DNA from 4 places in the Psychrobacillus sp. PGGUH221 genome. Region 1 is predicted to be linked to each of the others. Evidence: riboswitches for the same ligand, from Rfam matches in the RefSeq annotation. Region 1 holds a riboswitch; each other region holds the start of a gene.

Region 1 (7,755 bases):
CAATGTGGGAAGCAGAAAACGTATTTGTAGTCGGAGCATCTACATTTCCTCATAATAGTAACTTTAATCCTACCGGAACAATTGGAGCTACTTTCTTACCGTGCTGCAGAAGGAATTCAAACTTATTTAAAACAAGGTGGACTTCTAGTTAAATAATAATCAATAAAACTCCTAAATAGCTTATTACAAGCAATTTAGGAGTTTATTTAATTTGCGCTAGGCTATTTAAAAGGTCACTACGCATTCGATACAGGATTCAGTGTTTGCTTTTTTAACTTCTTATAGAATGTACTTTAAATTTGCAATTTTGAATATGAAACATCTCTATTTAGTAACTATCTAGAATGCCCATGCATGCAGTTCTTCTTATTAACCTTGTGCAACTTCCTCGTCTTGGTAGACTGGTACCCATCCTTCAGTTGTTACAAAGATTCGTGCTGCTACTACTTTACGGTCTTCAGCAAGTGTGAAGTAATGTGTGATATTCTCCGGAACTGAGATTAGATCTCCAGGTGATAGATGGACTTCAAAGAAATTTTCATCTTTTCCTTGAATAATAAATACTCCGTGACCGCTAACAATATAACGAACTTCATCATCTGTATGAAGATGTTTACGTTCAAAGTTTTTTAATAGTTCATCTAAGTTTGGATTAGAGTCAGATAAAGAAATGATATCAGCTGCTTTGTACCCACGACGTTCTGATATATCATCTATTTCTGCTTTAAATGCATTTAAAATTTCTTCTTTTTCTGCATCGCTAAGATCATACTTTTCACGAAGTTGCTCTGGTAATTTTTCTATATCCCAATGCTCATAAATTACTTCTTGTTGCTCTAAAAATGCAGCAACCTCATTTTGTGCTTCAATTGTTTCATTTGTTCCTTGAATTTTAATGATAGCCATCTAAATCTTCCTCTCTTATTTTTATTTTATTTGACGTAAAGTCAACTGATACTGAAATAAAAATTCACAAGCTTCAAGTAACTTCTTTGCTTCGAAACCATCCCTACCCCAAACAGTAATACCGTGATTCCGTATAAGTACAGCTCCTTTATCACCATCTATATATGTCTGAAACTCTTCGGCGAGAAGTGGAATATGGGCATGATTTGGAATGATAGGAATAGAAAGAATTGCATCTTCTTCCCACAAATCGAAAGCTTTAATAAGTTCTTGCCCTTGAAAATCTATTTTTCCCTGATCACCGTATAATTCGGAGATGACGTTATTAGCAACCGTGTGAACATGGAGACTACAGCCCGCAGAAGTTTTAGAATAAATAGCACAGTGCAATAATGTTTCTGCCGACGGCTTTAAAATGGTATCTTCTATCGGCTCTCCATTTATATTTACATGTAAAAAGTCTTCTTTTGTTCGCTTATTCTTATCTTTTCCGCTTGCTGTAACTAAAAACTCTACTGGTTCATCATTCACCTTAATTGCTAAATTTCCACTAGTTCCCATAAACCAATCTCGTTTAGCAAGTTCGTCTTTTATATCTGCTAACTCTTCCCATCTACCACGGAGCGTTATCATGTTTGAACACCTAACCTTGTTTCAATAATATTCATGACATCTCGAAAATTTTCGAAAGGTTCATATGGAATATTCAATTCCTTGCACTTTTCAATAAGAAAATCCCGTGCTATGACAACATCTGCTAATTTTGCAGCTTCTAAGTCAGTAATAGAATCACCAATTACAACACTTAAAGAATCTTTTTCTTGGAGCTTTCGAATAATGGATGGCTTACAGCATCCGCAACCTTTGCTCGTACATAAATCATCGCAGACATGTGGGAAATTTATTTGTATTCTTTCTCCCGAGAAGTCCGATTCATTACAATAAACGCCTGAAAAAGGACCAAACTTTTCTAGCATTGGATGAACGAAAAAATCTATTCCACCACTAACAATATAGAGAGGGATATCGTGCTTTCTTGTATAAGAAACAAAATCGTCGAATCCTTCTCTAATCTCTGCTTGATCAAGCAAGTAGCTTATAATTTGATCTTTTATAGATACAGGTAACAGAGAGAACATTTGAGCAACACCTTCTCGGATAGATTGCTTTTGCCCTAAAATATTCTCTTTGATCGGCAAGTATGCTGGGGGAGCAAATTTTTTCATAATGGATATAATATTGTCTTGGTTTGTAATGGTCCCATCAAAATCACAATAGATTACTAGCTTACTCATAATGCTTACCCCCATAGTTCCAATGCTGCTTTTAGTTCTGGAAACTGTTTTGCTGCTTCAGCTAACGGAATTCCATCAAGGACTGCTGATACGGCCTGCCTAAAGGCAAGCCCTCCTCCTGTAGCGCCAGTAGGATGACCATGCACTCCACCACCTGCATTTATAATGCTATCTATGCCATAGTCTTCGATTAACAAAGGAACCAATCCAGGATGAATTCCAGCCGAAGGAACTGGAAAAGTTCGTTTTACTGCACTTTCTTTCGTCAATTCTTCCCCAAGTGATAGTGCAGCTGTTTTCTCCAGTGCGACGCTTCCGTATGGTGAGGGGAATAATGAAAAATCTGCCCCTGCATAACGAGTCAATTTACCAAGTAAAAGTGGTGTTGAAACTCCATAAAATGAGGATGATGTAAAAGCACCACTATAGGCTGGATGGGCCATGAATGGCAACTGAATATCTTCATCTTCCACAAGTTCTTGAAGTACATCTAGACCATATGCATGAACATTAAATAATAGAGCGTCAGCCCCAAGTTCTTTTGCCTTTTTTGCTTTTGATTTTAAATTGGATGTCCGCCCAGAGAGGTTAACTGCATAAAGTGTTCGATGTCCAGTTTCCTCATACACCTGACGTAGTACTTCTTTAGCTGTAATAATTCTTTTTTCAAAAGGAGTAAGGGGGTTTTCAAAGAGAATTTCATCATCTTTTACTAAATCTACTCCACCTAGAGCTTGGTTACGCAGCTGTTCAGATAGGTAATTGATATCTCTTCCAATTACTCCTTTAAAAATACTCATCACAAGTGGACGATTATACACTCTTAGCAATTCACGAATACTTTCAATTCCGAATCTAGGTCCTGGGAAATTATCTAAAAGGTCTGATGAGAATTCCAAGTCTAGTAGCTTTACTTCACCGTCTAGCGATAGTTTGCCGAAAACAGTTGTTAATATGGCAGGTAAATCTGCAGAGAAATTAGCACTAGGATAGTTTATTTTAATTTCTGCTTTGATTTCATCTCGTTTTAGCGGATGGTGACTATTTTCAAATTTAGTTATCGATATAACATTTCCTTTATGCTTTTTTAATTGCTCTTGCTCTAGTAACGGCAAATCAGTCCAGGATCCTATTGTTAAACCGAGCGCAATTCCTTCAGCTTTTTTTTCAAAAGTTCCAGGTTTACCGTAAACCTGATAGAGAGTAGTAATTCCACTCATTTATTATCACAATCCTTTATATAACAAATTTCTACTTAGTCAATGTCCCAGTGTTTTGCCCCTTCTAAATATAAAAAAACCTCTTCCAAATAAGAAGAGGTTAAAAAATTAACGACTTCTTATTTCTCAGTCTACTGACTGCAAGAATTAGCACCGTGTCCATAATGGATCGGTTGCCGGGTATCATAGGGCTCGTCCCTCCACCTGCTCTAAATAAGAAAAAGTTATTCAATTGAGTTAGTCAAATTAATAATGATTATTTCATGCAATATAAAGATTGTCAATATAGTTATTAGAATTTTTTTTGTTTTTAAAAAAATGATTGACATGTGTTTTTTGAATATGCTAGGATGATTTTCAAATAGTATAACGTTTTAATTAATAGCACTCTTATCAAGAGCAGGCAGAGGGTAATGGCCCGATGAAGCCCAGCAACCGACCGTAATACCGTTGTGAGACGGGGCGCATTTTGCGCCGAGATGAAAATCTCCTAAGGCACGGTGCTAATTCCATCAGAAAGGTAACTTTCTGAAAGATAAGAGGCGAGAGATCTCTTATTCTACGCCTCTTTCTTATGAAAGAGGCTTTTTATTTTGAAACGGAAAGGTAGAGAATAATGACGACAGCTACAAAGAGACAATATGAATCATTAACAGAAGAAAGTGCTATTTTATATGCAAAAGAACTTAACTTCTTCCCACAAGACACAGAGTTGGAGTGTCGTGAGATAGGTGACGGTAATCTTAACTATGTATTTCATATTAAGGAATTGAACGGTGATAAGAGTCTTATTATTAAACAGGCTTTACCATACGCAAAGGTTGTCGGAGAAAGTTGGCCACTAACGTTAAAACGAGCAGTGATTGAAGCAAATGCATTAAAAAAACATGCTGAATTTGCAGCCAATCTTGTTCCGACCGTATATGCAATTGATGAGGATCTTGCGCTTACGGTTATGGAGGATTTATCTCATTTAAAAATTGCACGTGAAGGGTTGATTAAACTTGAATCATATCCAAACCTTTCAAAAGATATTGGAGAATATTTAGCTCAAACACTATTTCATACATCTGATTTTGCATTACACCCTTTTGAAAAAAAGAAACTAGTTTCAGAGTTTTCCAATCCAGAACTTTGTAAAATCACAGAAGATCTTATTTTTACAGATCCGTTTTTTGACTATGAAACAAATGACTTTGAAGCATTGTTGCAAGAAGACGTAGAAACTATTTGGAATAACGGGCGCTTAAAGCTAGAGGTTGCAAAATTAAAGAATAGCTTCATGACAGAAGCGGAAGCATTATTACATGGAGATTTGCATACAGGGAGCATCTTTGCTAGTGAAACCGAAACGAAAGTAATAGACCCAGAGTTTGCTTTTTATGGACCTATTGGCTTTGATATTGGATTGTTTTTAGCAAATCTAATCGTGCAAAATGTTACAAGAGAAGAGGATGAGCGGGGAGTTATTGTCACCCATATCAAACAAACTTGGGATGTCTTTTCGACTAAATTTTCGGAATTATGGGACAAAAAAAGTGTCGATTCCTATAAAGACACAGATGGCTATAAAGAATATGTCTTGGATAAAATTTTCCGAGATACACTAGGCTTTGCTGGATGTGAATTAATTCGTCGTACAATCGGGCTAGCACATGTGAAGGATTTGGACAGTATCGAAGATGACGAACAACGGATTAAATTCAAAAAGCAGACCTTACAAACAGGGGAAGCACTTATATTAAAACGCAAAGATATCCATTCAATTGATGAAGTATTTGAATTATTAGAGGGGTTTCGCAAATGAGTATTCCATTATCGATAGAGTTGAACGACAAAGAATTTCGGATTTTGGATCAGCAAAAATTACCTCACGTAGTTGAGTATTTAACACTAGATACTTTAGAAGATGTATATGATGCTATTATCACTCTGAAGGTGAGGGGTGCACCAGCAATTGGTATTACCGCTGCATATGGATTGGCTAAAGCGGCCGAAAAGTATGAAGCAAATACATTAGAGGAATTTCATCTGCAACTCAACAGGGATTTCTTGTATTTAGCTAAATCTAGACCAACAGCTGTAAATTTAGTTTGGGCTCTAGAACGTTTAAGAAGTGCTGTTGAAAATGTAGCAAGTGTACAAGAGGCGAAGGAACTTTTGATAGAGGAAGCTATAAAAATTCATAGAGAAGACGAAGCATCCTGTAGAAATATTGGCGAATATGCGTTGTCCTTGCTTGAAGGTCAAACAAAAGTTATGACCATTTGTAATGCAGGTTCAATTGCAACCGCAAAATATGGTACTGCATTAGCACCATTCCATCTTGGGAGTGAGCGGGGAAAACAGTTTGAAGTTTATGCTTGTGAAACTAGACCTGTATTTCAAGGATCAAGGCTAACTGCGTGGGAGCTTCAGCAATCTGGAGTGGATGTAACACTTATAACAGACAGCATGGCTGCACATACAATCGGAGCAAAAGGAATCGAAGCAATTATTGTAGGGGCAGACCGGATAGCAGAAAACGGCGACACGGCAAATAAAATCGGAACACTTAACTTAGCATTATTAGCAAAAGTGTTTGACATCCCTTTTTATGTGGCAGCTCCTTCTTCCACTTTTGATTTGACCATTAAGAATGGAAAAGAGATCCCGATTGAAGAACGTCCAGCGGAAGAAATAACGCATATTGCAGGGAAACAGGTAGCTCCGAAAAATACAAAAGTATTTAATCCTGCATTCGATGTTACACCGGGTGAATACATTACAGCCATTATTACTGAAAAAGGAATTATATATCCGGAATATACAAAAAATATTCCAAGTTTAATAAATATAGAAAAGGGAGAACTCGCATGAAATCAAAAACAGCATGGCTTTTATCCGTATTATTAGTAATTGGAATTATCTTAACAGGGTGTCAACCAAAAGGGGATGCAAATGAAGCAACAACTACTCCTGCTGATTCAGAAGCATCCGATAATCCGCTATCAGGGAAGAAAATCGCATTGGTTATGCAACAAAATCTTGGTACTTTTTCTGCTCAATACATTGAAGGTGTAAAAGAACAAGTAGAGAAATTTGGTGGGACTGTAACAGTGTTTACGTCGGAAGGCGATTTAGCAAAAATGGCTTCCAATCTAGATGCAGCTGTAAACCAAGGTGTAGATGGAATTCTGATTGATCATGGAACAAAAGAAGCGTTAAATCAAGGAGTTCAAAATGCAGTTGATAAAGGAATACCAGTCGTCGCTTTTGATGCAGGTGTGGAAGTAGAAGGAATCACAGTTTTAGAGCAAGGCGATCAAAAGATGGCTGAAATGACATTAGAAAAATTAAAAAATGATGCTAATGGTGAAGCAAATATAGTGAAAATCTGGGTAGCAGGTTTTGCACCTATGGAAAGAAGACAAGTTGCCTACGAGCAATTCTTAAATGAAAATCCAGGTATTAAAGAAATTGCAACATTTGGTGCAGCGACACAAAATACAGCATTAGACACACAATCGCAAATGGAAGCGATTCTAAAACAATACCCAAATGAAGGAGAAATCACAGCAGTTTGGGCAGCTTGGGATGAATTCGCAAAAGGTGCAGTACGCGCTATTGAGCAAGCTGGAAGAACAGATATTAAAGTTTATAGCATTGATATGAGTGATGAAGATTTACAAATGATACAAAAAGAAAGTAGCCCATGGGTTGCCTCAGCGGCAGTGGATCCAATGGATATAGGACGTATTCAAGTGCGCTATTTATATCAAAAAATAAATGGTGAAACTCCTGAAGAAAAAGTTGTTTTAGAACCAGTGTTTGTGGATGCTGAAAAGCTTCCGGAAGAAACGGTGACGACAAATGACTTACATGAATATATCGAAGGCTGGGGAGCAAGCGAACAAGGTTACACAGAAGCTTTGAAAGAGTTAGAAAAACAATAATGATACAAATGTAGCTGCCCTAAAAAGGGGGCAGCTTCTTTTTAAGAAAGCTTTAACTAATTGTTGGTATGGAAGATATGAAAGGGTAGATAGCTATTCTATAAGCATTCGGGCCGGTCGTCATCATGAGCCTAGCGCATCCTGCATCTCATACAGAACGTCCAAGCGGCTGACAAGGCGCGAATGCCAGTGAACTCTATTTGATAGGTCAAAGTATTATCCAATTAATGTTTGAAAATAAATAGTTCTTAATACAGATAGCGGCAAGCCACATCCGTGTTTCTACACCAATGCGACTGAAATGGGGAGAATGCAAAAGTCTTCTTTGATAGATAGTAAAGTTGATTGTTAAATGATTAGATTAAATGCAAATCCTACAATCATTTTATTAACAATAGA
Region 2 (7,755 bases), on a different contig from region 1:
GACCAACAAGTTGTGGTCCTACAGAAGCGAAAAGCTCTCCATTTTCATCTTGCTCAATTTCTGCTACATGGCGATAACGAAATCCCTCTGCCTTTGCTTTTTTCACGTCCTCTAATGAAATCTCGTTAATACCAACTACACGTACATCATCCCAGTTTGGTTGTTTTCTAAATGCAAGTGCACTAAGAATCATCAACTTACGGAATGCATCTTGACCAGAAATATCATTATATGGATCTGCTTCAGCATAGCCTAGAGCTTGCGCTTCTTGTAGAGCATCATCGAACTGACATTCATTTAAACGCATTTGTGTCAAAATATAGTTAGATGTTCCATTTAAAATACCTTGAATTTTCTTTACTGAGTTCACTTGTAGTAAATTTTTAAGTGTTTTAATTACTGGAACGCCACCAGCTGTTGTAGCTTCATATCCGATAAATACGCCTCGTGACTTAGCACGTTCATGAAGTTGAATACTATATTTAGAGAACATCACTTTATTCGCCGTTATCACATGACATCCCTTATCAATCGCTCTACATAAATAGCTATAAGCTGGTTCCTCGTTCACAATCGCTTCAAACACTACTTGAAGACCTGGAATATTAATAATATCCTCGAAATCGTCTGTTACTAGAATACCAGGCGTTTCAGGTCTTTCTTTTGCCAAATTATTAATTAAAATCGCACTAATTTCAATATCTAAGCCTAATGATTTTTTTAATTCTTCTCTTTTTTCATTCACAATGTGATAAATTCCTTGGCCGACTGTTCCGAAACCTAGAATTGCTGCTTTTATTTTTGCCATACTTTCTCCTCCAAATGAATTTGCACAATTGAGCTTCCACATTCATATTTAATAAAATCTCTTTCGTAAAATTACGATTGACTATTTTACATATTGTAGACTATTTTAGCCCAATTAACAACAAAATTCTATCTAGAGAGGACATTTGTTTTTCCTACAAGTACTTTATCAAGTGCATTTTGTAAATCCTCTACTGCCTCTAGACCAACAGACAAGCGGATTAAGTCCTCGGTAACACCTGATTTCACTAAGTCTTCAGGAGTTAATTGTTGATGAGTCGTAGAAGCAGGATGAATAATTAATGATTTCGCATCTCCTACGTTTGCTACATGCGACCAAATTTCAATATTATCTATAATATGTCTACCCGCTTCTTTTCCACCCTTTACGCCAAAAGTTAAGATAGAGCCGAAGCCATTGTGTAAATATTTATGTGCAAGTTCATGGGAAGGATGATTTTCCAGGCCTAAATAATTTACCCATTCTACCCCTTCATGGTTTGATAAATAATCTGCAATTTTTAGTGCATTTTCGTTGTGCTTTGGCACACGAAGATGAAGGGTTTCTAAACCTTGTAAAAAAGAAAATGCTGCTTCAGGGCTTAACGAAGGCCCAAAATCTCGAAGCAATTGAACACGTAGTTTTATGGCAAACGCTACGTTCGGAACATCAATACCGTATCGTAGTCCGTGATAGGTTACATCTGGTTCAGTAAAACCAGGGAATTTCTCGGAATTCCAGTCAAAGTTACCACCATCTACAACTACTCCCCCAATTGTTGTTCCATGACCGCCAATCCATTTAGTAGCTGAATGGATAACTATGTGAGCACCGTGTTTAATCGGGTTAGCACCATAAGGGCTTGCAAATGTATTATCTACCAACAATGGAACACCGACTTCATTTGCAATTGCTGAAACTTTCTCCACGTCTAGCACATTCAAGCTCGGATTTCCAATAATTTCAGCAAAGATCCCTTTTGTTTTATCCGTTACTGCTGCTCGAAAATTCTCTGGATCAGTAGAATCTACAAATTTTACGTGAATTCCATAACGAGGCAATGTATGGGCGAATAAATTAAATGTACCACCATATAAGTTTTCCGCTGCAATGATTTCATCGCCTGCTCCCGCAATATTCAAAATGGAAAATGCAATTGCCGCCATACCAGAAGAAAGTGCAACAGCAGCCGTTCCTCCTTCAAGTAGAGCAACGCGTTGTTCAAAAACATCTACAGTAGGATTAGTTATACGTGAATAAATATTGCCAGACTCTTTTAATGCAAATAAATCTTGGGCATGGTTTGTATCACGAAATACAAAAGAAGTTGTTTTGTGAATTGGCACTGCTCGTGAACCTGTAACTGGATCTGGTTGCTGACCACCGTGTAAAAGAAGTGTTTCTGGTTGGAAATTTGTCATTTTGAATTCCTCCTAAATAATAGTTTTAGATGGACGCATATGGAGGCGGGAGAGGATTTTGAGAAATACGAAAGCACTTATGTTTAGCCGGAAAACGTATCGTAAATCGACTAAACAACAAAAACCCCTCTTCTTTAAGAAGAGGGGTGCGGTTTCGCATATTCCTCCTCTTATCTTCCAAATTCGCGTGAATTTGTAGGATTTAGCACCTTTCCAAGTTTAAAACTTGTTGGTTGCCGGGCATCGTAGGGCCTAGTCCCTCCGCCACTCTTGATAAGAGTATTAGATTAGTATTCCATCTTGTTACACAGTATAAGACTCTATTAATCTGTACGTCAAGTACTTTTTATAAAAATTCTGAAACTTCTTTTAGGCTTGTACGTTTAATGTATGGGGGTTACTTTTGGAGGTGTTGTAATGGTAATATGGATTATTTGTATTTTAGTAGTTAGTTATTTAATTGGTTCCATTCATGGTTCAAAGATTGCTCAGTTTTTTAGTGGAATCAATATTAAAGCAGAAGGTCTTAAAAACTCAGGTGCTTCTAATGCAGCTATTGTGCTTGGAATGAAATACGGAATACTTGTAGCTTTCATCGATATAATAAAAGGTGTATTGGTTATTATTGGCACACGATTTTTTATGCAGCAATACGGTACCTTTTCAGCATTGGAACAGGATGCACTTCTTTACTTAGCGGGGGCTGCTGTCATTTTAGGTCACAACTTTCCCATTTTCACCGGATTTAAGGGAGGAAAAGGGACAGCTTCTGTAATCGGCATACTTTTTGCAATTTATTGGCCTTTAGGATTGATCGGACTTTTATTATTAATTGGCACAACTTTTTTAACGGACTATTTATTAATTGGAGTATTTGTTTTTTATTTTGTTTTTTTAGGCGAGGCTATATGGTTTTCAGAAGGATATATACCAATTGCAATTGCAAGCTTTTTATTCGTGATGGCACTCATATTGCATATCGAAAACTTTCGTCGTTTAGCTCGTAAGGAAGAGATGAGAATTTCTACTTTTATAAAAAGAAAAAAACCTTCTTTATAAAGAAATGAGTGAATTGGAATGTCTAAAAAAATGAGGTGGATTGTGCTTATCCCTTTATTTGTTCTCGCTTCCAGCGGAGTTGGATTGTGGATGCTTACTAGCAAATGGATGGATGAAGGATTAAACCCTAAAGCTGATGGTTCCAACGATTACGCCATTGTCCTCGGTGCAAAAGTAAAAGAAGGCAATATTCCTTCGCTTGCATTAAAATTCAGATTGGAATCAGCACTTGCGTATGCAAACGAATATCCTCATGTCACCCTTGTACTTTCTGGAGGACAAGGAGACGATGAAGATATTGAGGAAGCGGTCGTAATGAAAAATTTTCTTTTGGAGAATGGGATAGCAGAAGAGAGGCTAATTATTGAAGATCAGTCGACATCAACTTATGAAAACTTGTTGTTTTCTAAAGAGCTTTTGCCAGATAACGTAAAGTCTATAACGATCATTACGAGTGACTATCACCTACAGCGAGCAAAAATACTTGCCAAAAAGCTAGAATGGAAAACGGACGTGGTTGCAGCACAGACCCCCGAAGTGGTAGAAGCGAAAGTACGCTTACGTGAGCGCGCCGCACTTTTAAAGACTTATATTGTTGGGAAATAACTCCGAATACCTCGGAGTTATTTTTTATATCTGCAACAATTACAAATACATCTTGAAATACGATTTTCTTGCATACAGCCCTACTTCCTGGTTAGAAATGCATTGTCTCCCCACTTGTTACGAATCCATGTATCTACTTTATAGCCATGTCAAATCACTTGTTACATCAAACATTATGTTTTAGCTATATAATCTAAATGTAGCTGTACTATATGCAATCAAGTCACCTTGCATAGCTAGATAATGTATTATATTTTCTATAAAAGAATTTTTCATCCAAAACCAAAGATTATATATGTAAAGTAATTTCTCCAAATATAATTAAAAGGCTTCCTCGTTTATTAGGAAGCCTTTCTGGGTCACTCTTTCTTCGTATGATACCCTTTAGTGCCAAATGGTTGTAATTGCTCCATCCATTTGTTTAAAAGTTTTTCTAGTTCTTTCTTTTCGTCTACGTATTGATTTTCTGATGTTTTCAGCGTCTCTACTTGTTCAATTTCAAACGCATCTTTGCCAAATTGGTGCCATTCTTCTTGAAGTATTCTATTTGTATGTGTCCCTGTTTCTAGAGTAAACTTCGTGCCATTTAACGTCTTGAAGTTTCGTGTGGATCCAACGAATTTTTTACCGTTTTGTTTATTCGTTATGACATAAATTCCACCTTCAATCTTTACTTCTTTATATGCTTGTTTCAGTTCCATTTTACGATCCAATTTCCCCACTCCTCGTATTTATTTTTTCACCCAGTACTCACTGCCGTCATCTTTTCTATCTAAAAACCCATATTCTATTAAGTAACGTCTTAATGTGACATAGTCAGCATATACATTTTTTAGTACCTCATTTATCTCTTTTTCTTTATATACTCGCTCTAAGTCAAATCGTTGTATGATCACCCTAAGAGTTGCCAGTTTTTGTTTTTCTTTTTTCGGAAATTTTATGAGAGGACCATCTATACCTTTAGAAAAAAACTTCTTTTCTATCTCTTCTTGCTCTTCTTTCGTAATGTTATATCGTTCGTCCACCATCGTTGCAGTCTTATGAAGCGGCAAAAAGGTTGGTGCATGACTGTCTTTTTCCTTTAACAACTCCATCATCGTTATAAAGATTTTTGCTTGGCGTTCTTTTTCCTTCAATACAAATCGGTGGTTACGTATCGTAGAGGCACTACCAATACTTAATTCTGCCTGTATGTCTGCATCACTCTTACCTTCGTAAAACAATCGAAGTAAGCTATTTTGATGATCTGTCAATCCTGTTAATTTTTTATTTAATCCAATTAAATAATGAAATACAGATACATGTTCCTTTTCAATATGGTGTTTCATATAACGTTCCGCTTCATACAAAACAGTGGCTTCTGGATAAATAATTCCCTTTTCCACTCTTTCACCACATAATAAACAAACATAATCTTCCTTCTCTTCCACATAACCAACTTTCAATTGTTCTGCATTTGCATCCCAAAATAATTCAGATATCTCCATTTTATAAACGCACCCCATAAATATTTATTATATAATAGACATAATATAATATTGTTTGTTTAAAATCAATTGTAAATTATTGTTGCAATAAATCTGAAAATAATGAACAATGGAAATGAGACCTTTCGATTTTCGAAAGAACGTACAGGAGGAGAATTTTATTGGTTACATTCAAGGACTATGAGTACAAAAGACCAAATTTAGAAGAAGAAAAAACAAAATTTAATGATGCATTAACAAAATTCAAACAGGCTACTTCCGTTGAAGAACAAAGTGTTGCAATTGAAGAACTAAATGCACTTCGAAATGATTATTCAACACAAGCTAATTTAGTGTACATTCGTGCATCGATTGATACGAATGATGAGTTTTACCAAAAAGAGCGTGATTTTTTTGATGAAAAAAACCCAGAGGTCGAAGAATTAATTACAGAATATTATAAAGCACTAGTCGCTTCTCCATTCCGTAAAGAATTAGAAGAAAAATGGGGAAGCCAATTATTTGATCTTGCTGATTTTCAAATTAAAGCATTTTCCGCAGAAGTAATTTCACTTATGCAGAAAGAAAATAAATTGGCTTCTGACTATTCTAAGCTTGTTGCTTCTGCTCAAGTTGAATTTAACGGCGAAACATTAACACTTGCCCAGCTTGGACCTTACGGTGAATCAACTGATAGAGAAGTACGTAAGAAAGCAACGGAAGCAAGATTCGGCTTTTTCAAAGAACATGAGGATAAATTTGATGACATATATGATCAGCTTGTAAAAGTACGGCATGAGATTGCTACAAAGCTTGGATACAAAAACTTTGTGGAGCTTGGCTATATACGTATGAATCGCATTGACTATAATGCGGAAATGGTGAAAAAATTTCGTGATCAAGTTCGTGATTTCATCGTTCCTCTTGCAACAAAACTTTATGAGCGTCAGGCAAAAAGAATTGGGTTTGAAAAGCTAAAGTTCTACGATGAATCTCTGAATTTCTTGTCTGGGAATGCAGCACCACAAGGTTCTCCGGAATGGATTGTTGAAAATGGAAAGAAAATGTATGATGAGTTATCTCCTGAGACAGCAGAGTTTTTCCAATTCATGATTGACCGAGATTTAATGGACTTAGTAGCGAAAAAAGGGAAGGAATCTGGAGGTTATTGTACATTTATCGATAACTATGAGTCTCCTTATATATTCTCAAACTTTAATGGAACATCTGGAGACATCGATGTGTTGACACATGAGGCGGGTCACGCATTCCAAGTGTTTACAAGCCGTAATATAGGTATTCCTGAGTATGTATGGCCAACATTTGAGTCTTGTGAAATCCACTCGATGAGTATGGAATTTTTTACTTGGCCTTGGATGGAATTATTCTTTAAAGAACAAACAGAAAAATATAAATTTGCACATTTGAGCGGCGGCCTTCTATTCTTGCCGTATGGGGTTGCAGTGGACGAATTTCAACATGTCGTATATGAAAATCCTGAAATGACACCTCAAGAGCGTAAATCCGCTTGGAAAAAGATTGAGGAAATTTATTTACCTCATCGTGACTATGACGGAAATGGCTATTTGGAAGCTGGTGCTTTCTGGCAACGCCAAGGTCATATTTATGCAAGTCCGTTTTATTATATTGACTACACGTTGGCTCAAATTTGTGCGTTCCAATTTTGGAAGCGTTCCAGAGAAGATCACGAAGCAGCTTGGAAAGATTATCTACACCTTTGCCAGCTAGGTGGTTCGAAATCTTTCACTAAGTTAGTAGCTGAGGCAAATTTAATCTCTCCATTTGAAGAAGGCTGTGTCGAGTCCGTTATTGGTTCGATTGAGAAGTATTTAGATGGCGTTGATGACGCAGCTTTATAGTTAAATAGAAAAGAATAAAAAAGGAGTTGCAACATGTTGAATCCAGTTGGTTTTTGGTCACGACTAGGGGCAAGTTTATTAGACTTTATAATAATAGGTATTCCATTGTCTATTATTAGCTTTCTTCTTTTCGGGCATTGGCAGGAATCACCAATCACTAGCTTTGGAAATCTTCTTTACTCTCTTATTGTTCCAGTATTATGGACCGGATACACAGTAGGCAAAAGAATGTTAGGCATCCGTATCGTCAAATTTGATGGCACCAAACTAGGTTTTGGAACAATGCTTATGCGTGTTATTGTGGCAGGTTTCGTATATGTAGTCACATTAGGAATAGGTCTGATTGTTAGTGCTTTTATGGTAGGCTTACGTGAAGATAAGCGTGCAATCCATGATTTTATCGCTGGAACATATGTAACAAGCAATCCTCCTGTTGATTAATATCTAAGAACAAGTATCTACCGAGATGCTTGTTCTTTTTTTATTTTTTGACCCGTACAATAGGGCAGGATATT
Region 3 (7,755 bases), on a different contig from region 1:
CAGAAACAATTTCATCCAATGAGTTAGGATTTGAAGGTTTTCCGATTATCGTGGAGAACGACGGCACAGCAATTGTTCATCCTACCATGTTTGGTGAGAATTTGTCAGAATATGCTTATATTAATAAAATATTTTCTAGTTCTTTAAATGAAGGAGTAGTCAAAGATACTTCCGAAGGACTTTCAACGGTTACTGTATTTACGACAATACCTGATTTGAACTGGAAGCTTGGTGCAGTATACGAGCAAGAAAAAGTTAATCAAACAGCTGACAGTATTCGAAATCTCATTTTAGTTATTACTGCTGTTATATTAGTGCTGATGTTTATTGTGCTATATTACACTACCCATCACATTTTAAAACCGATAGATCAATTAAAAAAACTAATGGATTCGGTTGCAGAAGGAGATTTAACTGTTCACGCGAACGTAAAGTCATCCGATGAAATTGGACAATTAGCTAAAAATTTCAATAAAATGACGGAGAGCATGCATGAAATTATTCAAGTAGTAAAAGAATCTGCAAGTAATGTTCAAGTAAGTTCTGAAAGTCTTAGTGCAGTTGCAGAGGAAACAACTGCATCATCAGAACAAGTATCCGTAGCTGTGGGTGAAATAGCTGAAGGTGCTTCAAAATCTGCTGAAGATGCGGAAGAAGTAACAGATAGCTCTTCACATTTAAGTAATCAAATTAATTTAATTAATGAAAAATCGCTTGTAATGACTGATATTGCTACGAAAGCAAATAAAATGAATGCAAATGGCCAAAAACAAATGGGTGAACTTAAATCATCCTTTAACAATTGGGAGTCCAATTTAAAGTCTATGTCTGATGTAGTCGATACTTTAGAAAACAAAGTAAAAGCTATTGGAGGGGTTATGGAAACCATCATGGAGATTTCTGCTCAAACAAATCTACTTGCATTAAATGCAAGTATAGAAGCAGCAAGAGCTGGTGAACATGGAAAAGGTTTTGCGGTAGTAGCAGAGGAAGTAAGAAAGCTTGCTGAGCAATCTGCCAGAGCGACTGAAGATGTTAAAAAGACTATTACTGAATTACAGAAAGAATCCGTTTTAGTAAGCCAACAAATGACTGAAACTAGGGAAACTTTCCGTATACAAGGGACAGTAGTTACAGATACGGAAATAACATTTAGTGAAATCTCAAATTTAATGGAGAATATGCAATCCTCTATTGATGAGGTTTCCGACGAAATTAACCAAGTTTCTAAATACAAAGAACAAGTAGTTGAAACGATTCAAATGATGGCAGCGACTTCTCAACAAACTGCTGCTGCATGCGAGGAAGTTAGTGCATCTTCAGACGAACAGCTTCGGGCAATCCAATCCGTTGCAGATGCTTCTGAAACATTAACAGAACTTAGCGATAAATTAGCAGAAGCAGTGAATCGTTTTAAAGTATAATAATCCATTGCTTAAATGTTCAGAAAATGATAGTATAAAAAATAATGTAGTAGAATAACAAAAAATATACTCTTATCAAGAGAAGCAGAGGGAAATGGCCCTGTGAAGCTTCAGCAACCTCTGACACATGTCAGAAAGGTGCTAACTCCTACAAGATATCAATCTTGAAAGATAAGAACTGAGAGCATTTGCTTACCCTCTTTTCTTATTTATTAGAAGAGAGGGTTTTTATTTTTACGGAAATGAGGAGAAATGTATGCCAATTAAGATTCCCAAACAATTGCCAGCAGCTGAATTGCTGAAGAAAGAAAAGATTTTTATCATGGACGAGGAGCGCGCAATTGCTCAGGATATCCGTCCTCTAAACATAATTATATTAAATCTAATGCCAGAAAAAGAAAAAACGGAATTACAACTACTAAGACTATTAGGTAATACACCATTACAAGTGAATGTTACATTTATGAATACAGCAACACATGAATCCAAAAATGTAAGTAAAACGCATCTAGACACTTTCTATACTACTTTTGAAGAGATTAAACTTCGCAAATATGATGGGATGATTATTACTGGAGCACCAATTGAACATTTGAATTTTGAAGATGTAAATTATTGGAGTGAGATGACAGAAATAATGGATTGGTCGAAAACAAACGTCACTTCTGTCTTACATATATGTTGGGGTGCACAAGCTGCACTTTATCATCATTATGGAATTGGTAAATTTGAATTGTCTAAGAAATGCTTTGGTGTATTTTCTCACCGTTTATCCGATCCAACTGTGAATTTAGTCCGTGGTTTCAATGACGAGTTTTATGCGCCCGTTTCTCGTTATACTTCTGTTTCATATGATGAAATAATAACTGATTCCAGACTTAATCTGCTTTCTAATTCTGAAGATGCAGGGGTATTCCTTGTAATATCAAATGACGAAAAGCATATCATGATTACTGGTCATTTAGAATATGATGCAACAACTTTAGCGGAAGAATATGCTCGGGATGTGAATAAAGGTATTGAAATCGATGTACCTGAAAATTATTTTCCTAATAATGATCCTTCGACACAACCATTAAATTCTTGGCGTTCGCATACTCATTTATTGTTTTCTAATTGGTTAAATTATTATGTCTATCAAGAAACGCCATACGAATGGGAATAATTCAGAAGAGGCTGAGAAAGACTTTTCTTTCGTTCAGCCTCTTGTTCTATTTTTTTATTGAAATATTTGGTCAATTCTATCTATTTCTTGTTTTGTTAATTGAACATCTACAGTTTTCAAATTATCTATAACTTGTTCAGGTTTTTTAGCCCCTGGAATAATCACATCAATATTTTCTTTTGTTAAATACCATGCAAGCACAATATTAGAAACACCTACATTTTTATCAATGGCAATTTGGCGAAGCTGCTCTACCTTTTCTAAGTTGTTAATATATGTTTCTCCTTGGAATAACGGATTTTTTGTGAGACCTTCTCTAAAAGTACTGCCTTTATCATACTTACCTGTTAATAAGCCCGAAGCAAGCGGAAAATAAGGAATAAAGGAAATATTACGTTCATTTGTATATGGAAGCAAATCCTTTTCTGCATCGAGTTTTAATAAGTTATATCCAGATTGAAGAACTTCAATATAACCATCTTGGTTACCTTCTTTTAACTGTTCTAAAGTAAAATTGGATACTCCAATTGCACGGATTTTTCCTTCTTCCTTTAAACGTTGAAGAGTACCAACTGCTTCAGCTTTTGGTGTGTTTTCATCGGGGAAATGAATATAGAATAAATCAATATAGTCCGTTTGAAGACGTTTTAAACTGTTTTCCACAGTTTCTCTTAAAAATGCAGGTGAGTTGTCAATGACTACTTTTTCACCGGTCATTTTATGTGCGCCCTTAGTAGCAAGAATTATTTCACTACGTTTCTTCGTTTCTTTTAATACTTCCCCAATTAACTCTTCTGATCTTCCGATGCCGTAAATAAAGGCAGTATCTAGAAAACTAATCCCATGATTAAGTGCTGTAAGCACAATGTCTTTTCCGGTTTCATCATTTAAATTCGGAAATAAATTATGGCCACCAACTGCATTTGTTCCAAGGCCAACGGGATTTACAAATAATCCGGTTTTACCAATTTCTACTTTTTTACTCATAGTAGTAAAAACAACTCCTTTTCAATATATTCTAGTATAATATTACCAATAATGTCCTTTTACTCAAAGAATTTTGGTTTATCAAAAGAAATGGGGAAGGAGGTTCATAATATTTATTGAACTATGTTTTAAAGGAGATGATTAGATTGTCAAATTCAACTAATTTTCATGCTGACTTTATTCGAAATATACGGTCAAAATTGGAGGAATTGAAAAGTGATACAAAGAAAGCGATCATGCAAATGGAGGAAGAATCCATTTTTTGGTCACCAAACGAACAATCAAATAGTGTAGATGTACTGGTGAAGCATATGAGTGGAAACTTAAATTCTCGTTGGACAGACTTTTTAACAACTGATGGAGAAAAAAAAGACAGAGATCGTGATAGTGAATTCGAAAGTACGATAGAATCACGGGAAGAGTTGCTTAAAGTGTGGGAAAATGGGTGTGATGCATTTTTCAAAGCGATAGACAGTATAGAAGAAAAACACTTACTTCAAACTATTTATATTCGCAATAAACCACATACTGTTTTGGAAGCAATCATTCGGAGTATTACACATATTTCAATTCATGTGGGACAGGTAATATATATAGCCAAACAAGTTACACCAGAAGACAAGTGGACAACTTTGTCGATACCTAAAAGAAAGGATAAGAAGTAATGAATTCAAATTTTACTTATATTCATAGTTCTCCACAAATTTCAGATGAGAATAAAAAATATCCAGCATTATTTTTATTGCATGGAATGGGAAGTAATGAAAACGATTTGGTTGGACTCGTTTCTAACTTAAAGGAGAAATGCCATATATTTAGTATACGTGGGCCAATTTCTCAACCACCTGGATATGCCTTTTTCACGATAGAGGGTCTCGGAAAACCTCATCGTGCAGTATTTGATCAGGTAGTACAAGATCTTCAGTCATTTATCGAAGAAATAACTAATAATCATTCGATTGATTCAAATAAACTCTTCCTTCTTGGTTTTAGCCAAGGTGCTATATTGACTCAATCATTAGCATTAGTAATGGGTGATAAAATAAAAGGAATTGTTGCACTAAGTGGCTATATTCCGTCGTTTGTGAAAGATGAGTATGCACATCAACCCGTAAATAAATTAAATGCATTTATATCTCATGGCGAATTTGATAATATGCTTCCATTTGAATGGGGAACTGCTAGTAGAGACTATTTCTTAGAAAAGGGAGCAAGTGTTACCTTTAAGAACTATCCTGTTTCACATGGTGTTGCACCAGAAAATCAAAGAGATTTAGTTACCTTTTTAGACGAACTATTAGTGAAATAAAGGATTATCCTCCCCTCTTGAAGAATATGTAAGAGGGGTAATTTTATGAAAAAGGAGTGTTTTTCATGAGGCTAGGATTATCTAAAGATGAAGTAAAACTAAATAAGTATACGACTGAATGGAATACAGAATTTAATAGTGTTAAAGAAGAAATCATGTTGGTAACTAAATTAGAAACAAAACGAATAGAACATATTGGTAGTACAGCAATTAAAGATATGGTGGCAAAACCAATCATCGATATTTTAATCGGCATTGAAGATATAACACATATAGATAACAACATGATGAAAGCTCTGCAAAATATTGGTTTTCTTCCATTGCGAGTGGAAAGGCCGGGAGAAATTGTATTAGCAAAATTTATAGATGATACATACAAAGTAAAAACACATTATATCCATTTAGTCGATTACGATAAAGAGCTTTGGAAAAACTTCATTTTTTTTAGAGATTACTTAAATACTAAAGAAGAGGCAAGAGATGAATATAAAAAGTTAAAAGTAGCTTTAGCTGAAAGAAAAAGTATAAATATAACAACGTATACAAATTTAAAAGAACCTTTTGTGAAAGGTATATTTTCTTTACGTACAAATTAAGAGGTGAAAATTATGATTACAAATTTATATTTTGTTAGACATGCGCATTCTACATATACTACGAATGAACTTGAAAGACCACTATCAGTCCAAGGAAAAGAAGACGCAAAGTTAGTAACCGAACGATTAAAGCTAGAAAACATTGACTTTGTCATTTCTAGCCCATATAAACGGGCGATTCAAACAGTTGAAGGTATTTCCGAGTACCTTGGCTGTAACATTGAGATTAAGAAAGATTTTAGAGAACGAACTTTGTCTTTACTTCCTGTAGAAGATTTTAATAAAGCTATATCAAAAGTATGGTCAAACCCTGATTTCTTTTTTGATGGTGGTGAGTCGAATAAAAAAGCACAACAACGAGGGATTACAGCAACCATGCAAGTTCTAGATGAATACAAAGGAAAAAATGTTGTTATTGGTACACATGGTAACATCATGGTTTTGATCATGAACTTCTTTAATCAGCAATATGATGTTCATTTTTGGGAGATGCTCGCTATGCCAGACATATATAGGCTATCTTTTTATGAGAATCACTTAATAGAAGTTAGAAGAATAGATGAGAATAAAAAGAACTCGTTAAATACCGGATACACCATATATAAACCTATAGAAATTAGTAACGAGGGTAAGAAGTGAAGATTAAAGGCTTAAATCATTTTTTATTTTCAGTATCCGATTTAGAGCAATCAATCAAATTTTATCAAGATGTATTTGATGCAAGGCTACTGGTGAAAGGAAAAAGTACCGCTTATTTTGATTTAAGTGGAATGTGGCTTGCATTAAATGAAGAAAGAAACATATCACGAAATGAAATTAATGAGTCCTATACACATATTGCTTTTACAATAGAGGAAGCCGACTTTGAAAATACACACGTTAGATTAATGGAGTTGGGAGTAAATATACTTGTAGGAAGAGAAAGAGACAAAAGAGACAAGAAGTCTATTTACTTCACTGATCTAGACGGACATAAATTCGAATTTCATACTGGTACATTACAAGACAGACTTGATTACTATAGACTTGAAAAAAAGCATATGGAATTTAATGATTAAATAATATAAACCATAAGGGGAATCTTAAAATGAAAGCCATTATTTTTGATTTTGACGGAACGCTAGCGAATACATTGCCAATTTGTTACTACTCTTTTCAGAGTGTTTTCAAAGAGTTTGATAATAAAGAATTATCTTCAGAAGAAATTAAAGCTATGTTTGGTCCTTCTGAGACTGGAATCATTAGAGAAAACCTTATAAATCATAACAAAGAGAAGGCAATTGAGAAGTTTTATGAAAGCTATTTAGAAAAACATCACCATTTTGTAGAAAGTAACTTAGAAATAGAAGATTTACTAACTTATATAAAAGGATTGGGTATAAAGCTTGGAATCGTTACAGGTAAAGCAAAGAGAAGTTTAGATATTTCTTTAAAAGCGCTCCAAATGGAGGAACTATTCGATGTAATAATAACAGGAGATGATGTACAATTCCCAAAGCCTCATCCAGAAGGAGTAAATAAGGCATTGTCTATTCTAAACGTTCAAAAAGAGGAAGCGGTATTTATCGGAGATAGCGAGGCTGATATTTTAGCAGGCGTTCAAGCAGGAATTTTTACAATTGGAGTACAATGGTTAGAAAATTATCAAGCAGATGATTTTATTACAAAACCAAATCAGATATTCACTAAAATTATGGATTTCAAACATTCTCTCAAGAATCTAAATTACAGCATGTATTCAGGAGAGCTAAAATGAAATTAGCATGTTTACACGCACATCATTCAAATATCGAATATATAGAATCTGCTTTAGTGTCTTATGAAATAGAACTAGTTCATTTTGTAGACCCTGGTCTTGTGAATAGGGTTACTCATGATACTAGTTTCTGTATTTCAGATGCTCAACAAAAAGTTAAGGAACAAATAGAATGGATTTCAAAAAGTAACGTAGATGCAATACTTATAACTTGTACTAACTACGTTGCATTGCTTAATGAGGCTGATCATTTATTATCCATACCAATTATCAAAATCGATGAACCTTTTTTCGAAGTAATAGCTTCAATTGATGAACCACAAGTTATTCTGTTTACTAATCCTGCAACTGTCGAAGGTACTTTGGATAGATTAAATAATTATTTAAGTGATCGTCACAAGAATATAGAGATGGATGTTGTCATAATTGAAGATTCATTTGAACTACTTATGCAGGGTCTAAGTGAGAAATACTATGAAGCAATATCTAAATGCATACATAAATTATTGGAAGCGGAA
Region 4 (7,755 bases), on a different contig from region 1:
ATTAAAAAACCGAATAATCTCTTACTACTATTGTACAAAACATACAGTAGAGTGTGAAATTATTCGGAGTCAAAATTTAAAGTTGCTCTGGAAAACGGCCAATATCTTATTTTTACTTCTCCAATGACTTCTTCTTGATCTATAAATTGGAAATAACGACTATCTAAACTGGATATTCGATTATCTCCTAACACAAATAACTTGTTTGGAGGAACTTTATTACTTCCAGTCAACTCTTCTAAATCGAAGTCTTCGGTAAAATTTTCTTCCGGATTCTGATATGCAGGATAAGACGCAAGAAATTTTTCTTCTACTTTTTTATTATTTACGTACAATTTATCATTTTCATACTTAATAGTATCACCTGGTAAACCAATGACACGTTTTACATAGTCTTCTTTTTGGTCGCTATGAAAGATCACAATATCCATGCGGTCTATATCAGAAAGCTTACTCACAAATACTTTATCTTTGTCATGAAGTGTAGGCATCATTGATTCCCCGACTACTTCATAGTTCGTTAAAATGAAAGAACGAACAATAAATACTACTAAAATTCCAATGAAAATGGCCACTAACCATTCCAGCAATTCTTTTTGTGTATTACTCAAATCTTTTCTCCTTTGTATTTCGTCTTTCATCGCGAATTGATCTAAAATCTGCATCTACTTTCTTATCAATTTTTTTCTCCACAGCTTTTCCAACAAACCATAGTATAACCATTATTCCAATCATTATTGCTGTTCTTAAGGGTTGTGTAATGAGTGCTTTAATATCGGAACCAATAAAGCTTACCACTAATATCATAATTAGTTTCCCTAAGACAACTGTCCATAAATACGTATTTTTTTTCATATTAGATAGACCCGCAACTATATTCACAAGTGCGGAGGGTGTAAATGGAAAACAAATAAGTAAAAATAATGGTCCAAAACCGTTTCTCTCTACCCATAATATTAATTTTTGAATCTTTTCATGCCTTGTAATAAAACCTAAAACTCTAGCTCGTCCATATTTTCTAATAACTAAAAATACGGTATAAGCACCTGCAACCGAACCTGCCCAAGATAATAAAAATCCAAACAAAATTCCGTAGGCAGTCACATTCGCCACGATAAAAACTACTAAAGGTAGAAACGGCAAAAATGCTTCAAGAAAAGGTAGTAATAACCCAAATAGTGGTCCAAGTGCTCGGTAATCTTGTGTTAAATTAGATAAAGTTTCGAATGATAACCAACTTGGCATGGTAACTCTCCTCTTCTATGTATATTTATACTCTTCCCAATTTTCAACTATATAAAACTTTATAGATATAGTATAATTTGTTCACTATCATAATTGAAGGTGGTGAAATTCGACATGAATAATAATTCATTCGTAAAGGGTTTAAAAGCCGGTACGAGTATTGCTATCGGCTATTTTCCAGTTGCATTAACATTTGGTTTATTGGCAAAAACCACTGGACTTTCCATTATTGAAGCAACAGCAATGAGTATTTTTGTTTACGCCGGCGCTGCTCAGTATATGTCACTGACGCTTATAGCAAAAGGTGTTGATCCTATTTTAATCGTTTTAAATACATTTGTCGTGAACATTCGACACTTTTTAATGACGGCTGCACTCAATGAAAAGATGCATAGTGAAAAAAGATGGGTCAAAGGAATATATGCATTTGGGATTACAGATGAATCTTTTTCCGTATTAGCAACTCAAAAAGATGAAAAAATACATACTTCTTTTGCATTTGGTGTTGCGCTTATCGCATATGGTAGTTGGGTTGTATTTACAGCGGTTGGACATGTTATAGGTGCCAATCTACCAGCATTTTTACAAGCGGCCATGTCGATTGCTCTATATGCAATGTTCGTTGGTCTTCTAGTACCCTCTATGCGAGGAAACCGCAAAGTAGTCATGCTGGCCCTCATTGCAGCTATTATAAACGGATTTTTTTACTGGACAGAATTATTATCGACAGGATGGGCTATTTTAGTCGCTACCCTAGCATCCTCTATTTTTGTCGAAATTATATATGCCAATCATCAAAAGAGGACTAGACTACGAGGAAAAAACTTAACGAAAGGAGCATAATGGAATGGAAGCATGGTATTGGTGGATGCTATTAGGAATGGCTATTGTTACCTATATTCCCCGAGCATTCCCGTTAACTTTTTTAGAAGGCAAAGAATTACCTCCTGTTGTTTCAGGAGTATTACGTAATATTCCATTTGCAGTATTAGGAGCATTAATTTTCCCAGCTATTTTATATGTTCAAGAAGGTAATCTATTATTTGGAATTATTGGAGCCATTGTGGCATTCGCACTTGCCATTATTTTTTCAAATGTAATGGTTGTAGTATTAGGAACAATTGGTGTTTTAGCTGTATATAGTCTTATCTTTTAAATACTACTTGACTGCTAGGAATAAATTACTTAATATTGGAATTAGTTCTTATAAAATTTACATAGAATATCACTTTCTTATCGAGAGAAACTGAGGGACAGGCCCAACGACGTTTCGGCAGCAGATTCAAAATGAAAACTGTGCCAATTCCTGCAAGCAATTTATTGCTTGAAAGATGAGAAAAGAAGGTTTTTCGATTATACGAAGAGCTCTCTTTTTCTTATCATACAAGATAAGATTAGGAGAGTTCTTTTTTGTTATGAATAATAAATGTAAAAGGAGCAGATACAAGTGAGTTTCCTAGTAGAAAAAAGAGACTATCTCCATAAATTAATAGAAGACAACAAGAATGTATATATTCAAATAAGTCATCAAATACATGAAAACCCTGAGATTGGAAACGAAGAATTTTTTGCTAGTTCTACGCTAATTGATTTATTAGAAAGTGCAAATTTTCAAGTCGAAAAAGGAATAGCAGGTCATGAAACGTCTTTCTATGCGATTAAGGATAGCGGTATCGAGGGACCTACTGTTGCTTTTTTAGCAGAATACGACGCTTTACCTTCAATTGGACATGCCGACGGACATAACATTATTGGTACGGCAAGTGTGGCTGCTAGCATCTCTCTAGCAGAAATGCTGAACGAAACCGGTGGAAGAATAATCGTCCTTGGTACTCCCGCAGAAGAAGGTGGATCAAAAGGAAGTTCAAAAGGAAACTTTGTAAGGCTTGGTTATCTAGAAGATGTAGATGTGGCTTTAATAATTAGCCCTTCAAGCAAAACTACTTTAAGTTGCGAAACACTTGCTCTGGAATCATTAGATTTTCATTTTATTGGACAAGCTACTCACCCAACAGCAGCTTCTAATAAAACAATAAATGCATTGGAAGCTGTCGTTCATTTTTTCAACGGAATCCATGCGCTTCGTTCACAATTACCATCTGATGTTAGCATACATGGAATTATTACGCATGGAGGTGATTCACCGAACATTATCCCTTATTTTGCCTCTGCTCGTATTCATGTCAGCGCAAAGAATTGGAAAAAAACAGAGGAAATCTCCGAAAAAGTTCGATTCCTTGCTAACGGAGCAACACTTGTAACAGGAACTTCTGTAAAAATCGAACGTTTTCAAAATGAGGTGCAAGATTTTGTAGTAAATTCAGTGTTAGATGAGGTTATTCATTCGGAATTTGAAGCTATTGGAGAAGTCGTATACACAGAAAGTAAACATTACAATGACTCTACGGATGCTGGAAATATTAGCTACGTAGTACCAACTGCAAGACCATCCATTAAAATTGGACCAGATGATTTAGTCGCCCATACAATAGAATTCCGTGAAGCTGCCAAATCTAAAGCTGCGGATGAAGCACTAATCAAGGGAGCTAAAGTCTTAGCTACAACCGGTTATCGAATATTAACAGATGCAAAACTACTTCATCAAATCAGAAAAGAATTTAATGCATCCTTAGCTCGTAAAGCAAAAGCAGATGGTATGGGCGTTTGCGATTTGAAAGATTGATATTGTAATTTATATTCTTTATCTTTCGGATTATGAAGTGTGTTTCAACAACATAAAGATTAATCGGATATGCATTTGCTATACAATACACATAAGCTTCCGCTGAATCTGTCTACAGTCTGAATCCACCTCTTAAGAAGAGGTGGATTTTTTTGGAATGTATTGTCTTTCATTGAATTGTTTTATTTTCATTTGGTGTTATCAATGTGCCGGAGTATTCGTTTCAATCTCTTTTATTGTTTGGCGCATCGAACGGATGCCAAATGTATATTGAATAAACGTCATTTTAAATAACACAACGGGATCAATACTTGGTCGCCCAGTAGCAGAGTAAAGATGTTCTACTAATGGATGAAATGGAAATCAATCGTGTCATCCAATTTACGGACCAAATGGTCCTTCGGTACAATCTGCTCAATCGTTAGCATTTCAAGTTGTTCACGTTCATTGATTTGGTTTTTAGTCATCATGATATTCAACACCTCAACGTCTTAGAAGATTTAGAAACTCACCACTTTTTAAATTAGCCAACACTAGTCGATTGGAGTGGAAGGCGCGAAGACTCCTACGGGAACAGCACGAGCCGAAGCACCCGGACTGAGCGTAGCGAAATTAATTTTTGCGACGAGCTTGCGCAGGAGCATTGTTTTTTGCGACGAGCTTTGCGCAGGAGCAAGGGAGAAGGCTGAGGCCGTGCCCGTGGAAAGCGTAGCGCCTGAAACGGAAATCAACGATTTCTTACTATGTATTGTAAATAAAAAAAGACTATAGACAATTTCAAATTTCTTTGAGTTTGTCTATAGTCTGAATCCACCTCTTCTTAAGAGGTGGATTTTTTCTTTTTGTCTCGACTTTTCATATGTGTTGCGTACCAAAAACCTAAAGTCAACGATGCTGCATCAATAATATAAATCCACCATCTATGCGTGTAACCAGCATAGACAGATGCGGCAAATAGAGCAACGGTTAATAATAATGCCACATAATGATTAAAGGTAACACGTGTAAAAAGAATAACAAGCAATGCTGGAGTAAAAATGGCTAATGTAACTTGAGTTGATATTGATAAAGTTTCCATAGTTATCTCCTATCTTACTAATATTAAGCCTAGACGATAGTGATCATGTCTAAACAAAATATGTTGGCGTAAACGAAGTTCTCCGCTAATATCTAGTACTTCTAAGCGACAATGTGCAGCATTTATTTGAACTGCTTCATAAAACTCTTGTTCATTTGTTACTTTTTGTCCGTTTACTTTGACAATTTTCTCACCGATTAATAGACCCATTTTCTCTGCTGGTGAGTCAGCAAGGACTCCGGCTATCATAACACCGTCCGATTGCGGGGAGATAGCAAACGTTCCTGCCATTTCTTTTTTATAAGCTATGTAGGAAATGAATAATCTTACAATGGCTCCGAGAATCAATGCAAGTCCACTTATTAAAGGCATAAAATAGCCAACTGCTGCTACTACAGCCACGATAATTCCTAATTGCCAAACTTTTTTTCCAAGGCTTGGGAAAAATTCTACAGCAAGTGTTTTTCTGCTCTTTTGCTGGAATCCTATGACAATGGGAAATAAAATCAATGAGAATGTCGATCCTCCAAGTGTAAATTGCGGCCAATATGGAATATAAGAAGAAATCGCATCACCTGGAATGACTAACAAAATAGGTAGTATCCACAACCGTTTTGTAACATATTCAATTGCTTCAATTCCTCTTGGTGTTTTTACTAGTTTAGGAGAAGCATTTTGTGCTCCGTGTTTTTGTATAAGAATTCCTTCTATGATTAATAGTAACCCTGCTAAGACAGCGATGGTCACGATAGATTTTTGTAAAAAATCCATACCAGTTAAATTCCACGAAAGGATTTTAAATGACCAATCATACAGATTCATAATATATAACGTAACAGCTCCTAATGCCATTGAATAAATTGCAGAACCAAGCTGGTACATAAATAATATAACAAACAAGATCATCCATGCGCTATAAACAAATAACCAAGAAGTTGGTACGACTAGTCCTATTCCTACACTGATAATGGAAAGAATAATTGCCCAAACATAACCATCAAATAAATGCTTGGCTTCTGTCCACCCCCAGAGAATTCTAGTACGGAAATGCTTTCTCTCTCTCTTCACACGAAAATAACCAATTAATATGGAGAAAAGAAGCGTAATATAAATTGATGGGTGAAGGAAAAAACGTCCAATTCCTTTCGCCAATTCGATAATTATTTCTTCCACGATACGCATCCCCCTCTATTACAATACTCGTTCTATTATTGTAACAAACGAGGAGGTCTTTGCGTATAGGATTTTGGAATAATCTTATTTTTTCATTTCATGAACCAAATAACTGATACCCATTTGTAGCTGCTTATCATTTTCTTTTCTAGTTTTGTATTCCATCAGTGTTTTAGAAAGAGATTGGAATAGTGCATCATCTATATCGGAACTAGGCTCTAAACTTCTCTCTTGTCGATACTTTTCTACTCCATCCATCGTATCTTCATCAAAATAACCATCTTTGCGTCCAATATTATATCCTAAAGCACCTAGTACATTTTGAACATACTTTATTTCCTCTCCGAAATCTCCGACTCGGAATTCTCCGTGAGGATATTTAATATCCATTGTATATAGTTCCTCTGGCTCAACCTCCAAATCAGCTTGAATTCCTTTATGGTGAATCCATTCTTGTTTTGGTGTTAACCATTTATGAGTAGATATTTTTAATTTACCACCATTTGATAATGGATGAGATTCTTGTACAGTTCCCTTCCCGTAGCTTGTTTCACCAACAATCATCGCACGATTATTATCTTTTAAAGCACCAGCTAATACTTCACTAGCAGAGGCACTACCACCATTTTGCAGTAAAACAGCTGGTATTTTATTTAGATAAGGCTTTTCCTTATTTTCTGTATTCAACATTTCTAAAACTCCATTTGCATCTTGCATATAAGCGAATGTTTTTCCATTTTCGAGTAGGGTACTGACAATGGAAGACACACTATATAAATATCCACCTGGGTTTCCTCTTACATCGATTAGAAGACCATCTATTCCCCGATCTACTAATGCCTTTGTTTGTTTAGCCCATTCTTCTCCTGTTTTTTCTCCAAAAATAGAGATTGTCACAATACCAATTGAAAAATCCTCGACTTCATAAACTTCACTAGATACGGTGTGCATCGCAATTACTTCTCGCTTCATATGTAACTCTACATGACGTTCTTCACTTGAACGATAAACAGTCATCTTAAGACTAGTTCCTTTTTCGCCACTTAACAATTTTACAAGTTCAGCCATGGACTTACCATCCAGTCTTTCTCCATTCACTCTAACAATCTCATCCTGTGGCTTTAACCCAGCCCTATAAGCAGGAGAATCTTTGAGAGGGGAAACAACTACGAATTTTCCACCTGATAGTGTTATTTCTACCCCTATTCCAACTCTCTCTTCTGCTAGTGACGACTCTTGAGCTACCGCTTCTTCTTTAGTCAAATAACTGCTATGAGGATCTTCTAATGCCTCTGCCATCCCTCGAATTGCACCTTCCACAAGAATATTTTCTTTTTTGGCGAATACGGCCTCTTTTCTAATTAATTGAAAAGCTTCATCGATGACTTGATTGTTACTAATAGACGTAGTAGTTGTTGATTGATCATTCGCTGGTTTTACAATCCAAAAATAAAAGATTCCTAGTAAGATAACAAACAAAATAACATATAAAAAAATCCGACTTTTGCGCAAGCTATACCTCCTACTTTTCCACTAATATATGTGAGAAAAGAAGAGTTTAATACTTGCCCAAAAA

What was found. A riboswitch is a leader RNA that binds a small molecule or an ion and turns the genes downstream of it on or off. The one in region 1 is predicted to bind S-adenosylmethionine.
Region 2: it holds a riboswitch for S-adenosylmethionine, as region 1 does, so the genes downstream of both, PGC35_RS05435 (O-acetylhomoserine aminocarboxypropyltransferase/cysteine synthase family protein) here and mtnK (S-methyl-5-thioribose kinase) in region 1, are expected to answer to the same signal.
Region 3: it holds a riboswitch for S-adenosylmethionine, as region 1 does, so the genes downstream of both, metA (homoserine O-acetyltransferase MetA) here and mtnK (S-methyl-5-thioribose kinase) in region 1, are expected to answer to the same signal.
Region 4: it holds a riboswitch for S-adenosylmethionine, as region 1 does, so the genes downstream of both, PGC35_RS01240 (M20 family metallopeptidase) here and mtnK (S-methyl-5-thioribose kinase) in region 1, are expected to answer to the same signal.

Annotation. Positions count from the first base shown of each region.
Region 1 is NZ_JAQMHQ010000010.1:99,581-107,335, forward strand. Features, by position in the region: partial or broken gene PGC35_RS17160 (GMC oxidoreductase) at 1-156, shown strand, start outside; gene PGC35_RS17165 (1,2-dihydroxy-3-keto-5-methylthiopentene dioxygenase) at 370-906, opposite strand; gene PGC35_RS17170 (methylthioribulose 1-phosphate dehydratase) at 928-1,539, opposite strand; gene PGC35_RS17175 (2-hydroxy-3-keto-5-methylthiopentenyl-1-phosphate phosphatase) at 1,536-2,201, opposite strand; gene mtnW (2,3-diketo-5-methylthiopentyl-1-phosphate enolase) at 2,207-3,421, opposite strand; SAM riboswitch class I at 3,538-3,641, opposite strand; SAM riboswitch class I at 3,809-3,963, shown strand; gene mtnK (S-methyl-5-thioribose kinase) at 4,038-5,228, shown strand; gene mtnA (S-methyl-5-thioribose-1-phosphate isomerase) at 5,225-6,280, shown strand; gene PGC35_RS17195 (sugar ABC transporter substrate-binding protein) at 6,277-7,356, shown strand.
Region 2 is NZ_JAQMHQ010000002.1:289,401-297,155, forward strand. Features, by position in the region: gene PGC35_RS05430 (homoserine dehydrogenase) at 1-808, opposite strand, end outside; gene PGC35_RS05435 (O-acetylhomoserine aminocarboxypropyltransferase/cysteine synthase family protein) at 937-2,229, opposite strand; SAM riboswitch class I at 2,397-2,509, opposite strand; gene PGC35_RS05440 (glycerol-3-phosphate acyltransferase) at 2,647-3,288, shown strand; gene PGC35_RS05445 (YdcF family protein) at 3,307-3,894, shown strand; gene PGC35_RS05450 (GIY-YIG nuclease family protein) at 4,254-4,616, opposite strand; gene PGC35_RS05455 (DUF2087 domain-containing protein) at 4,626-5,381, opposite strand; gene PGC35_RS05460 (M3 family oligoendopeptidase) at 5,543-7,240, shown strand; gene PGC35_RS05465 (RDD family protein) at 7,274-7,681, shown strand.
Region 3 is NZ_JAQMHQ010000003.1:151,118-158,872, forward strand. Features, by position in the region: gene PGC35_RS06625 (methyl-accepting chemotaxis protein) at 1-1,424, shown strand, start outside; SAM riboswitch class I at 1,494-1,602, shown strand; gene metA (homoserine O-acetyltransferase MetA) at 1,681-2,589, shown strand; gene PGC35_RS06635 (aldo/keto reductase) at 2,644-3,576, opposite strand; gene PGC35_RS06640 (DUF1572 family protein) at 3,714-4,241, shown strand; gene PGC35_RS06645 (alpha/beta hydrolase) at 4,241-4,885, shown strand; gene PGC35_RS06650 (GrpB family protein) at 4,951-5,481, shown strand; gene PGC35_RS06655 (histidine phosphatase family protein) at 5,494-6,120, shown strand; gene fosB (metallothiol transferase FosB) at 6,117-6,539, shown strand; gene PGC35_RS06665 (HAD family hydrolase) at 6,569-7,237, shown strand; gene PGC35_RS06670 (aspartate/glutamate racemase family protein) at 7,234-7,755, shown strand, end outside.
Region 4 is NZ_JAQMHQ010000001.1:255,010-262,764, forward strand. Features, by position in the region: gene lepB (signal peptidase I) at 60-611, opposite strand; gene PGC35_RS01225 (TVP38/TMEM64 family protein) at 604-1,245, opposite strand; gene PGC35_RS01230 (AzlC family ABC transporter permease) at 1,360-2,088, shown strand; gene PGC35_RS01235 (AzlD domain-containing protein) at 2,093-2,401, shown strand; SAM riboswitch class I at 2,476-2,583, shown strand; gene PGC35_RS01240 (M20 family metallopeptidase) at 2,693-3,928, shown strand; partial or broken gene PGC35_RS01245 (transposase) at 4,145-4,398, opposite strand; gene PGC35_RS01250 (CsbA family protein) at 4,749-5,006, opposite strand; gene PGC35_RS01255 (PDZ domain-containing protein) at 5,016-6,188, opposite strand; gene PGC35_RS01260 (S41 family peptidase) at 6,264-7,691, opposite strand.